One region of the Streptomyces sp. NPDC020747 genome, then DNA from elsewhere that is predicted to be linked to it. Evidence: riboswitches for the same ligand, from Rfam matches in the RefSeq annotation. Region 1 holds a riboswitch; each other region holds the start of a gene.
What was found. Region 1 has a riboswitch for S-adenosylmethionine ahead of ACH4YP_RS30615 (aminotransferase class V-fold PLP-dependent enzyme). Riboswitches for the same ligand answer to the same signal wherever they lie in the genome.
Positions count from the first base shown of each region.

Region 2: it holds a riboswitch for S-adenosylmethionine, as region 1 does, so the genes downstream of both, ACH4YP_RS01815 (glutathione S-transferase C-terminal domain-containing protein) here and ACH4YP_RS30615 (aminotransferase class V-fold PLP-dependent enzyme) in region 1, are expected to answer to the same signal.
Region 3: it holds a riboswitch for S-adenosylmethionine, as region 1 does, so the genes downstream of both, thrC (threonine synthase) here and ACH4YP_RS30615 (aminotransferase class V-fold PLP-dependent enzyme) in region 1, are expected to answer to the same signal.

Region 1 covers NZ_JBIRTJ010000013.1:7,731-10,996, reverse strand. Annotated here, with positions in the region: gene ACH4YP_RS30620 (glycerate kinase) at 1-296, shown strand, start outside; gene ACH4YP_RS30615 (aminotransferase class V-fold PLP-dependent enzyme) at 305-1,741, opposite strand; SAM riboswitch class IV at 1,913-2,029, opposite strand; gene trpD (anthranilate phosphoribosyltransferase) at 2,308-3,266, opposite strand, start outside.
Region 2 covers NZ_JBIRTJ010000001.1:445,949-449,214, forward strand. Annotated here, with positions in the region: gene ACH4YP_RS01805 (LLM class flavin-dependent oxidoreductase) at 1-672, opposite strand, end outside; gene ACH4YP_RS01810 (putative leader peptide) at 748-870, opposite strand; SAM riboswitch class IV at 1,085-1,230, shown strand; gene ACH4YP_RS01815 (glutathione S-transferase C-terminal domain-containing protein) at 1,442-2,164, shown strand; gene ACH4YP_RS01820 (AfsR/SARP family transcriptional regulator) at 2,305-3,266, shown strand, end outside.
Region 3 covers NZ_JBIRTJ010000006.1:236,288-239,553, forward strand. Annotated here, with positions in the region: gene ACH4YP_RS18520 (ubiquitin-like small modifier protein 1) at 1-143, opposite strand, end outside; gene thrC (threonine synthase) at 223-1,533, opposite strand; SAM riboswitch class I at 1,549-1,706, opposite strand; gene ACH4YP_RS18530 (glucosyl-3-phosphoglycerate synthase) at 1,932-2,879, shown strand; gene ACH4YP_RS18535 (trehalose-6-phosphate synthase) at 2,958-3,266, shown strand, end outside.

The DNA of each region.
Region 1 (3,266 bases):
ACCTGGTCATCACGGCCGAGGGCTCCCTGGACCACCAGACGCCCCGCGGCAAGGTCCCGGCCGAGGTGGCCCGCCGCGCCAAGCTGACCGGACGCCCGGTCCTCGCCCTGGCGGGCACCCTCGGCGAGGGCGCCCACACGGTCCCGGGCGTGGACGCCTACACCGGCATCCTGCCCGCCCCGATGGCCCTGGCCGAGGCCCTGCTCCGAGCCTCGGAACTCCTCACCGACGCGACCGAGCGCGCGCTGCGGATGATCCTGCTGGGGGCGGGGCTGCCACGAGGGGCGGGCGTGTGAGGGCAGCCTCACACCGCCGGGACGCAACGCCCTTCCACTGTGCGGTAGTTCCACTGCGCACCGTCCCGCACGAGTTCCTTGACGGCCCGGACGAACCGCTCGACGTGCTCGTCGGGCGTGCCGGCCCCGAAGCTCACGCGGATCGCGTTGAGGGACTTCTCGCCGGGCGCCGCCTCGGGGGCACCGCACTCGCCCTGGGTCTGCGGGTCGCTGCCGAGCAGCGTACGGACGAGGGGGTGGGCGCAGAACAGACCGTCCCGCACCCCGATGCCGTACTCGGCGGAGAGCGCGGCGGCGAAGTGCGAGCTGTTCCAGCCCTCGACGACGAAGGAGATGACACCGACGCGCGGCGCGTCGTCACCGAAGAGGGAGAGGACCCGGACTTCGGGCACCTCGGCGAGCCCGGCCCGGACGGTGTCGATCAGTTGCTGCTCGCGGGCGACCAACGCATCGAAGCCGGCCTCGGTGAGGGCCTTGCAGGCGGAGGCGATGGAGTAGGCGCCGATGACGTTGGGCGACCCGGCCTCGTGCCGTGCGGCGCTCTCGTGCCACTCGACGTCGACGCCGCCGTCCACCCGCCGCGAGACCTTCCGCGAGGCACCTCCGCCCGCGAGGTACGGCTCGGCCGCGGTCAGCCAGTCGGCGCGTCCGGCAAGGACACCCGACCCGAAGGGCGCGTACAGCTTGTGGCCGGAGAACGCGACCCAGTCGACGTCCAACTCCCGTACGGACACGGGGTGGTGGGGCGCGAGCTGGGCGGCGTCGAGCACGATCCGGGCGCCGTGCTCGTGCGCGGCGGCGGCCAGTTCCCGTACGGGCCACAGCTCGCCGGTGACGTTCGACGCGCCCGTCACGCACACGAGCGCCGGCCCGTGGGGGTCCCGCTCGGCGAGGGCCCGCTCCAGCGTGGCGACGGCCTCGCCCGGGGTGCGCGGGGCGTTGAGGTAGGTGACGCGGCGAGCGAAGCGAGATGGGGGCACCCCCGGCCGAAGGCTGGGGGACCGCCACGGAAGCAGGGACGCGTGGTGCTCGGTCTCGAAGACGAAGACCTGGCAGTCGGCGGGGAGCGCGGCGGCGAGGAGGTTGAGCGAGTCGGTGGTGGACCGGGTGAAGACGACCTGGTCACCGTCACGGCAGTCGAGGAACTCCTCGACGGTCCTGCGGGCGTTCTCGAACAGGTCGGTGGACAGCTGCGAGAGATACCCGGCCCCGCGGTGCACGCTCCCGTAGTACGGCGCGTACGCGGCCACGTCGTCCCACACCCGCTGGAGGGCCGGGGCGCTGGCGGCGTAGTCGAGCGCGGCGTAGGTGACCTCGCCGCCGGTGACGAGCGGGACGGTGACGTCCCGCCCCAGCACGGGCAGGGACGCGGTGGTGTCACGGCACGCGGGCTGGTCGGCGGCAGCGACAGCGGCGGAGACAGCGGCAGCGGTGGAAACAGACATGGCGAACTCCTGTGAGGCAGGCGGGAACACCACGCGAGCGGGTACGACTGGGTACGGCTCAAGCGTGGATGAAGGTGAAAAGGGTGTGCGGAGGCGGGGCTCTACGCCCTATCGCATTCGCTTGCTCACAGAAGGCTCCCTCGAACGACCAGGACCCCTGGTGCTGCGAGGGGTCCGCGCTTGCCGTAGACCTCACTGCCTACGGCCTGGTCTTCACCCGGGGCACCCCGCCACGGACGGAGGGTTGCCGGACAGCCGGCCGGGGCCTGATGGCTGTCGCTCATGACCTGCCTGCATCTTGCCACACGCTCTTCCCGACGCAACCCTGGCGTCCGGATACCGGGACGGCCGGGAAGCGACGGGCCTTTTTCGCCCCCGCCGCCCCTACCCATTCCCGTCCCTCAAACGCCGGAGCCAAAGACTGCGCAGTTCCCCGCGCCCCCTTTTTAGGGGCGCGGGGAACTGCGCAGTCTTTTGGGGGTTCGGGGGCGGAGCCCCTGAGTCAGGGACGGGAATGGGTAGGGGCGGCGGGGGCGAAGAAAACCCCCACCGGCCCGCAGCCGGCGCTACGCGTTGGTCGCCGCCACCCACCGCTCCAGCGTGGCCTTCGCCGCCCCGGAGTCGATCGCGGCCGCCGCCTTCACCATCCCCGCCCGGAGCTGGTCCGCGAGCGGCCCGTCCCCAGGCGACAGGGCCACCAGCGCAGCCGCGGAGTTCAGCAGCACGGCGTCCCGCACAGGCCCGGTCTCGCCGTTCAGCAGCCGCCGGGCCACATCCGCGTTGTACGAGGCGTCGGCCCCCCGCAACGCCTCCACGGGCACCAGCTCGATCCCCACGTCACGCGGATCGAACGACTCCTCGCGCACCTTCCCGTCCCGCACCACCCACACCCGGGACGTGGCCGTGGTCGTCAGCTCGTCCAGCCCGTCGTCCCCGCGGAAGACGAGCGAGGAGTTGCCGCGCTCGGCGAACACGCCGGCCATGATCGGCGCCATCCGGGGGTCGGCGCACCCGACGGCCTGCGCCTTCACCTTCGCCGGGTTGGTCAGCGGACCGAGCGCGTTGAAGACCGTCCGGATCCCCAACTGCCCACGCGCGGCACCCGCGTGACGCATCGCGGGGTGGAACTTCGCCGCGAAGCAGAAGGTGATCCCGGCCGTCTCGGCGACCTGCGCCACCCGGTGCGTCGGCAGCTCCAGATTGACCCCGAGCTTCTCCAGCACATCGGATGCCCCGGAGGCCGAGGAGGCCGCGCGGTTGCCGTGCTTGACGACCTTGGCGCCGGTCCCGGCGATGACGATCGCCGACATGGTGGAGATGTTGACGGTCTTCGCCCCGTCGCCGCCCGTACCGACGATGTCGACGGTGTCCCCTGGCACCTCGATCACGTTCGCGTGCTCGTACATCGCCCGGACGAACCCGACGATCTCCTCGACGGTCTCGCCCTTGGCCCGCAGCGCCACCACGAACCCGGCGATCTGCGCGTCGGTCGCGTCGCCCCGCATGATCAGGTCCATCGCCCAGG
Region 2 (3,266 bases), on a different contig from region 1:
GACGTTGAAGTGCCTGCCCTCGAAGTCGATGTAGTGCAGCTTTTCGCGGTCGACGAAACGGCCGGTGGCCACGTCCCGGATCTCGGCGTCGTCCTCCCAGCTGTCCCAGAGCCGGCGCACGACCTCGACGTAGTCGGCCGTCTCGTCGAAGAGTTCGCCCACCACGTCCTGCGTGGCCGTGCTGTCGTAGGCGTCCAGGCGGGGCAGCGTACGGCGGCCGAAGTGCGCCGCCTCGTTCTGACGTGCCGTCAACTGCACCCGCAGGCCCGCCCGGCCGGAACTCACGTGGTCGAGGGTGGCGATGGCCTTGGAGATGTGGAACGGCTCCGTGTGCGTGGCCACCACGGTCGGCACCAGACCTATGTGCCGGGTCAGCGGTGCGATGCGCGCGGCGACGAGAACGGCGTCGAGCCGGCCGCGGACCTGGTCGGTCCGCCCGTCCGGCTCGATGGAGTGTGAGGACTGCGGTCCGAGGCCGTCCTCGAAGGTCACGAAGTCGAGGAGACCGCGCTCGGCCTCGGCGACGAGGTCGGCCCAGTACGCGGCGGTGAACAGTTCCCGGGGCCGGGCCACCGGTTCGCGCCAGGCGGCGGGATGCCAGCCGGCGCCGTCGAGCGCCACGGCGAGGTGCAGCCGCGCCGACGAGGGCGGGGCAGAAGGTGCTGAGGACACGACAGGTGTGCCTTCCTGATCGACCGTACGGGAAAGCCGGCCCTCAGCGGAGGGCGCGGCCGCGTGGGTTACGGGTCAGGAGCAACAGAGCGCGCCGGCGAAGCGCAACAGGTCGATGTGCGGCCGGGAGTAGAGGCGTACGCGATGGAGCGGGGCGGCCTTCGTGGCGCCGCGGCGGGACATGGTTCGCGCTCGCACGTGCGTCACCTCCGCCCTTCCGGCTCGGCGGACCGGGGGTCCGGCCGACCTCGCATGCGCGGGCCCTCGGTCGGGCACCGCCTCGTCGTCAACGAGCACAACAGTACGGCTGTGTCCTTTCTTCCTGCCACCAAGAGTTCCTGTCGGGCCGGAGGCCCAGCTGCTGAGACGCCGTCTTGACGGTCCCGCGGACCGCATCAACACTGGCGGGGACGGTCACGATCGCCAGCGCCCGTCGTGCGGGGACTCCCCGTTCGTGCGGTCATCGGCCCCGGCCCGCTGGCAGGCAACCCTTCCACCGCGACGGGGTGCCCCGGGTGACGACCGGGTTCCGCCGGAGCGGCGGGGCAAGCGTGGTCTCGCGTCTCGTGAGCCCCGACGGCAGGACCGGTGGGAATTTGTCCAGGAACGGCTTGACGAGGCGCCTGCACATCGATTTGTCGCGTGTCTCCAGCGCTTACTGATCCGCTACGCGTCCGACCGATCCGGACCTGTACGGCCAGCGCAGTCACTCCGTTCCGCCACTGGCGCCCACGAGGCGGCCAGGGCCTTCGAGTTCCCCTGGAGAGTCATGCCCGAGACGGTTTCCCGCGGTTCCAGCAGCACTGACACCTTCACGACGGCGACCTCGCGCGCGACCGCCGCCCACACGACCGCCTCCCATTCGTCCGGCCGCGGCACGGCCGCCGGCGGCTCGTCCGGCCCCGTCCCGGCCGCCCGTCCGCACCGCTTCCGCGGCCGTATCGGCGTCGGTCTCGCGGGCGGCTTCTACCCGGCGCCGCACCGCTATCAGCTGTACCTGTCCGAGGCCTGTCCCTACTCGGCGCGCGTGGCGGTCGTCCTCGACCTGCTCGGCCTCACGGACTCGCTCACCACCACCGTCCTGAAGCTCCCCGCCGAGACACCCGATGCCTTCGCGTCGCTGCGCGGCGCCTACGAGGCGACCTGGCACCACTACGACGGCCCGCTCACCGCGCCCGCGCTGTGCGACCGCTGGAGCGGACGCGTCGTCAGCAACCACACGCCCGACATCCTCCGCGACCTCGCCGGCCTGCTCGCCGACCCCGAGACCGACGGAGCCCGGCTGCCCGCCCTGGACCGCCTGAACCGTCAACTCGCCTGCCAGCCCTACGTGTTGGGCGATGAGCTCGGCACCGCGGACAGGGATCTCTGGGTGACACTCACCCACCTCGACCACTTCGACGCGGCCGGCACCCTCGCTCCGTACCGCCACATCGAGGAGTACGTGCGACGCCTCGGCCGGCACCCGGACGTCTCCGGCGACGAGCGCTGAACGCGAGCCCGCGGGCCCGGTGTGACAACTGCGCGGCAGTGGGCCGGAATACGCCTTCCGGATATGCCGACAAGAGAGATAGAGATGGGGATGAAGAAAGGAAATGGTGAGGGAGTTGTAAAACGGCGGGCGGGGAGCGCATGCGCATTCAGGTACTCGGGCCGGTCTGCGCCTGGCGGGACGGCACCCGCCTCGACCTCGGTTCGCCCCAGCGCCGCGCGGTACTCGCCCTGCTCGCGGTGTCCCGTGGACAGCAACTGCCGTTCTTCGGACTCGCGGACGCGCTGTGGGGCGAGCGCCCGCCGGCCACCGCGTCGAACGTCGTCCAGACCCACATCAAGCACCTGCGCCACCTGCTGGAACCGGACCGGCCAGCACGCGCCCGCAGTGCGCTGCTCCCCCGGCTCGGCGACGGCTACGCGCTGCGCGTCCCGAACGACGCCATCGACCTGCTGCGCTTCAGGGACCTGGTCGCCGGAGCGGTGACCGTACGACGGGACGGGCGCGGCGGCGGCCAGGAGCGGGCCGCGGCCCTGCTGACCGACGCGCTCGGGCTGTGGCAGCAACCGCCCCTCGCGGACCTGCCCTTCCTCGCCGCGCACCCGGTGGTGGTCGCGCTGGCGGAGGAACGCCGTGGGGTGGTCGCCCAGTACGGCGAGGCCATGATCGCGGCGGGCAGGAGCGCCGACGCACTGCCCGTCCTGGAGGAGACCGCGGTCGCGCAGCCGCTGGACGAGGACGCCCAGGCCCGGCTCATCCGGGCGTACGAGGCCGTCGGGCGACGCGATCAGGCGGTCGCCGTCTACCGGCGGAGCCGTCGTCGGCTGGCGGACGAACTCGGCGTCGATCCCGGCCCCGCGCTGGCCGAGGCGTATGCCGCCGTGCTGCGGCGCCGCACCCGGCCTTCCGCTCCCGGTGCCGGGCAAGCTCCCGTCGGCGGCCCCGGCACGACAGGCGTCGCCGCGTTGCCCGCGCAAGTGCCCGCCCACGTACCCCCGTTCCCGCCCTCGGCGCACCGATTACCCGCGCAACTCCCGGCGGACGTACCCGACTTCGCGGGCCGTGATCCGGAACTCTCCGCGCTGGACCGGCTGTTGGCCGC
Region 3 (3,266 bases), on a different contig from region 1:
TCCAGGACCCGGGCGGCGATACCGGTGTGGTTCTTCTCCAGATCGGAGATGACCTCACCAAGAGTCGCCCCCTCGGCAGCGACCTCGGCCTTGCCGCCCGTGTAGGTGCGCAGGATGGTGGGGATACGTACGTTGACGCTCATGGGGTTGGACCTCCGGTCGGGTGCGAAGCGCCCCGTCAGGGGCGCGGGGAAGTGCGCGGTCTTTTAGGAGCGCGGCGAACTAACCGAGACCGGCCTCACGGAAGGAATCCAGGTTCGGACGAATGGTCGCGGTCAGCCCCGTGTCGGAAGCAACCGCGTCCAAGGTCTTCAGACCATCACCGGTGTTGAGCACGACAGTGGTCAGACTCGGATCCAGCAGACCGTTCTCGATCAGCTTCTTCGCCACTCCCACCGTCACACCACCGGCGGTCTCCGCAAAGATTCCCTCGGTACGCGCCAGCAACTTGATCGCGTCGACCACCTGCTCGTCGTTCACGTCCTCCACGGCCCCGCCCGTCCGCCGGGCGATATCGAGAACGTAAGGACCGTCCGCCGGATTTCCGATCGCGAGCGACTTCGCGATCGTGTTCGGCTTCTGCGGCCGTACGACGTCGTGCCCGGCCTTGTACGCCACGGACACCGGCGAGCAGCCCTCGGCCTGCGCACCGAAGATCTTGTACGGCTTGTCCTCGACGAGCCCGAGCTTGATCAGCTCCTGCAGCCCCTTGTCGATCTTCGTGAGCTGCGACCCGGAGGCGATGGGCACGACGAGCTGGTCCGGCAGCTGCCAGCCGAGCTGCTCGCAGATCTCGTACGCGAGGGTCTTGGAGCCCTCCGCGTAGTACGGCCGCAGGTTGACGTTGACGAAGCCCCAGCCCTCGCCGGCCGGGTCGCCGATCAGCTCGGAGCAGAAGCGGTTCACGTCGTCGTAGTTGCCCTCGATGCCGACGAGCTCGCCGCCGTAGACCGCGGCCATGACGACCTTGCCCTGCTCCAGGTCGTGCGGGATGAACACGCAGGACCGGAAGCCGGCGCGCGCGGCGGCGGCGCCCACCGCGCCGGCGAGGTTGCCGGTGGAGGAGCAGGAGAGAGTGGTGAAGTTGAACGCGCGGGCCGCTTCGATGGCCTGGGCGACGACCCGGTCCTTGAAGGAGTGCGTCGGGTTCCCGGAGTCGTCCTTCACGAAGAGCTTGCCGGCGTCGACACCCAGCTCGCGCGCGAGGTTGTCGGCCTGGACGAGCTTGGTCCAGCCGGGGTTGATGTTGGGCTTGTCCGCCACGTCCGCGGGGACGGGCAGCAGCGGCGCGTACCGCCAGATGTTCGCGGGGCCCGCTTCGATCCGCTTGCGGAGCTCCTCGGCGTCGTACGCCGAGAAGTCGTACGCGATCTCCAGCGGGCCGAAACACTCCTCGCAGGCGAAGACCGGACCGAGCGGGACGCGGTGGCCGCATTCGCGGCAGGAAAGCGCGGTGGCCGGACCCAGGTCGACGGTGTTCGCGGAGTTCGCGGTGGTGGAGTTCGTGGTGCTTGCAACTGTCTGCGCAGCCATGGAGGCGAGGCCCTTTCCTCATCTTCCTCACGACGCACTTCGCCGTGAGACGGATTTGGCACCTTCCCGAGCCGGGAGCCTCGCCGCGCTGATCGACGATGATCAGGACGAGACCGGCCGGAGGGTTGCCGGGGCTTCAACGGGCCGTATCCCTCTGCCCCTCTGGATGAGCGCTATTCGGTTGTGGTTTTGGTTGTACACGCAACGACCCCCGACATGCGATGGTCATCAGCGTTGTTCAAGACTGTAACCGAAGGCCTGGATGGTGGAGAGAGCCGTCCGAACCGCGAGATGACAGTGAGGCACTCCACTCCCCCACTCTCGACTCCGCTCGAGCGGGGGGACCCCCATCGCGCGTCGGACACACGCATCCCGAAGAACGCAAGGGAGAGCCGCACGTGCTGGAAGACGTCGAGCGCTGGCTGAGCACGCGCTCCTGGTCCGTCGAGGACCGCCCGCTCAAGCAACTCATCGCCGCGAAGCGTGCCACGGGCTCCACGGTGAGTGTCGTACTGCCCGCGCTCAACGAGGAGGAGACCGTCGGCGAGATCGTCGCGATCATCCGCCGTGAGCTGATGACCAGGAAGGTGCCGCTCGTCGACGAGATCGTGGTGATCGACTCGGGTTCGACGGACCGCACCTCCGAGGTCGCCGCCGAGGCGGGGGCCCGTGTCGTGCACCGGGACGAGATCCTGCCCCGTATCCCGGCCGTCCCCGGCAAGGGCGAGGTGCTGTGGCGCTCCCTGCTGGTCACCAGCGGGGACATCGTGGCCTTCGTCGACGCGGACCTGAAGGAGTTCTCGGCGGACTTCGTCTCCGGGATCGTCGGCCCGCTGCTGACCGAACCGGGCGTGGACCTCGTCAAGGCGATGTACGACCGCCCGCTGGGCACCGCCGCAGGTCAGGGGGGCCGGGTCACGGAACTCATGGCCCGCCCGCTCCTGAACATGCACTGGCCGCAGCTGGCCGGGTTCGTCCAGCCGCTGGGCGGGGAGTACGCGGCCCGCCGCTCCCTCCTCGAACAGCTCCCGTTCCCCGTCGGCTACGGCGTCGAGCTGGGCATGCTGGTCGACGCGCTGCACCTGGTGGGCCTGGACGCGCTGGCCCAGGTCGACGTCGGCGTCCGCAAACACCGCCACCAGGACGGGCAGGCCCTGGGCCGCATGTCCGCCGCGATCTACCGCACCGCCCAGCTCCGCCTGGCCCGCGGCCACATGATCCGCCCCTCCCTGACCCAGTTCGAACGCGGCGAGCACGGCTTCGAGCCGCGTACGTATTCGGTGGACATGGAGGAGAGGCCGCCGATGGCGGACATCGAGGAGTACGTGGAACGAAAGGCCGCGTAGCGCTCCACGGCCCGCAAACCCGACCCCGCGGCGGGTGGGAACGTTTGAGCGTTTACGGCGGGGGCTAGATTTCGAGTCATGGTCTCCACCCGTGGCACCCACAACATCCTGGTCGCCTCCAACCGCGGCCCGGTCTCGTACACCCAGGACGAGACCGGGGCGCTCACCGCCAAGCGCGGCGGAGGCGGCCTGGTCTCCGGGCTCTCCGCGATCGGCCCGGACGCGGGCGCCCTGTGGGTGTGCTCGGCCCTCGGCGACGGCGACCGCGAGGCCGTACGACGCGGGGTGGGCGAGGACGGCGTACGGATGCTGGACATCGACGCCGACACCCACGCCGCCGCGTACAACGACATCGCCAACTCCGTGCTGTGGTTCGTCAACCACCTG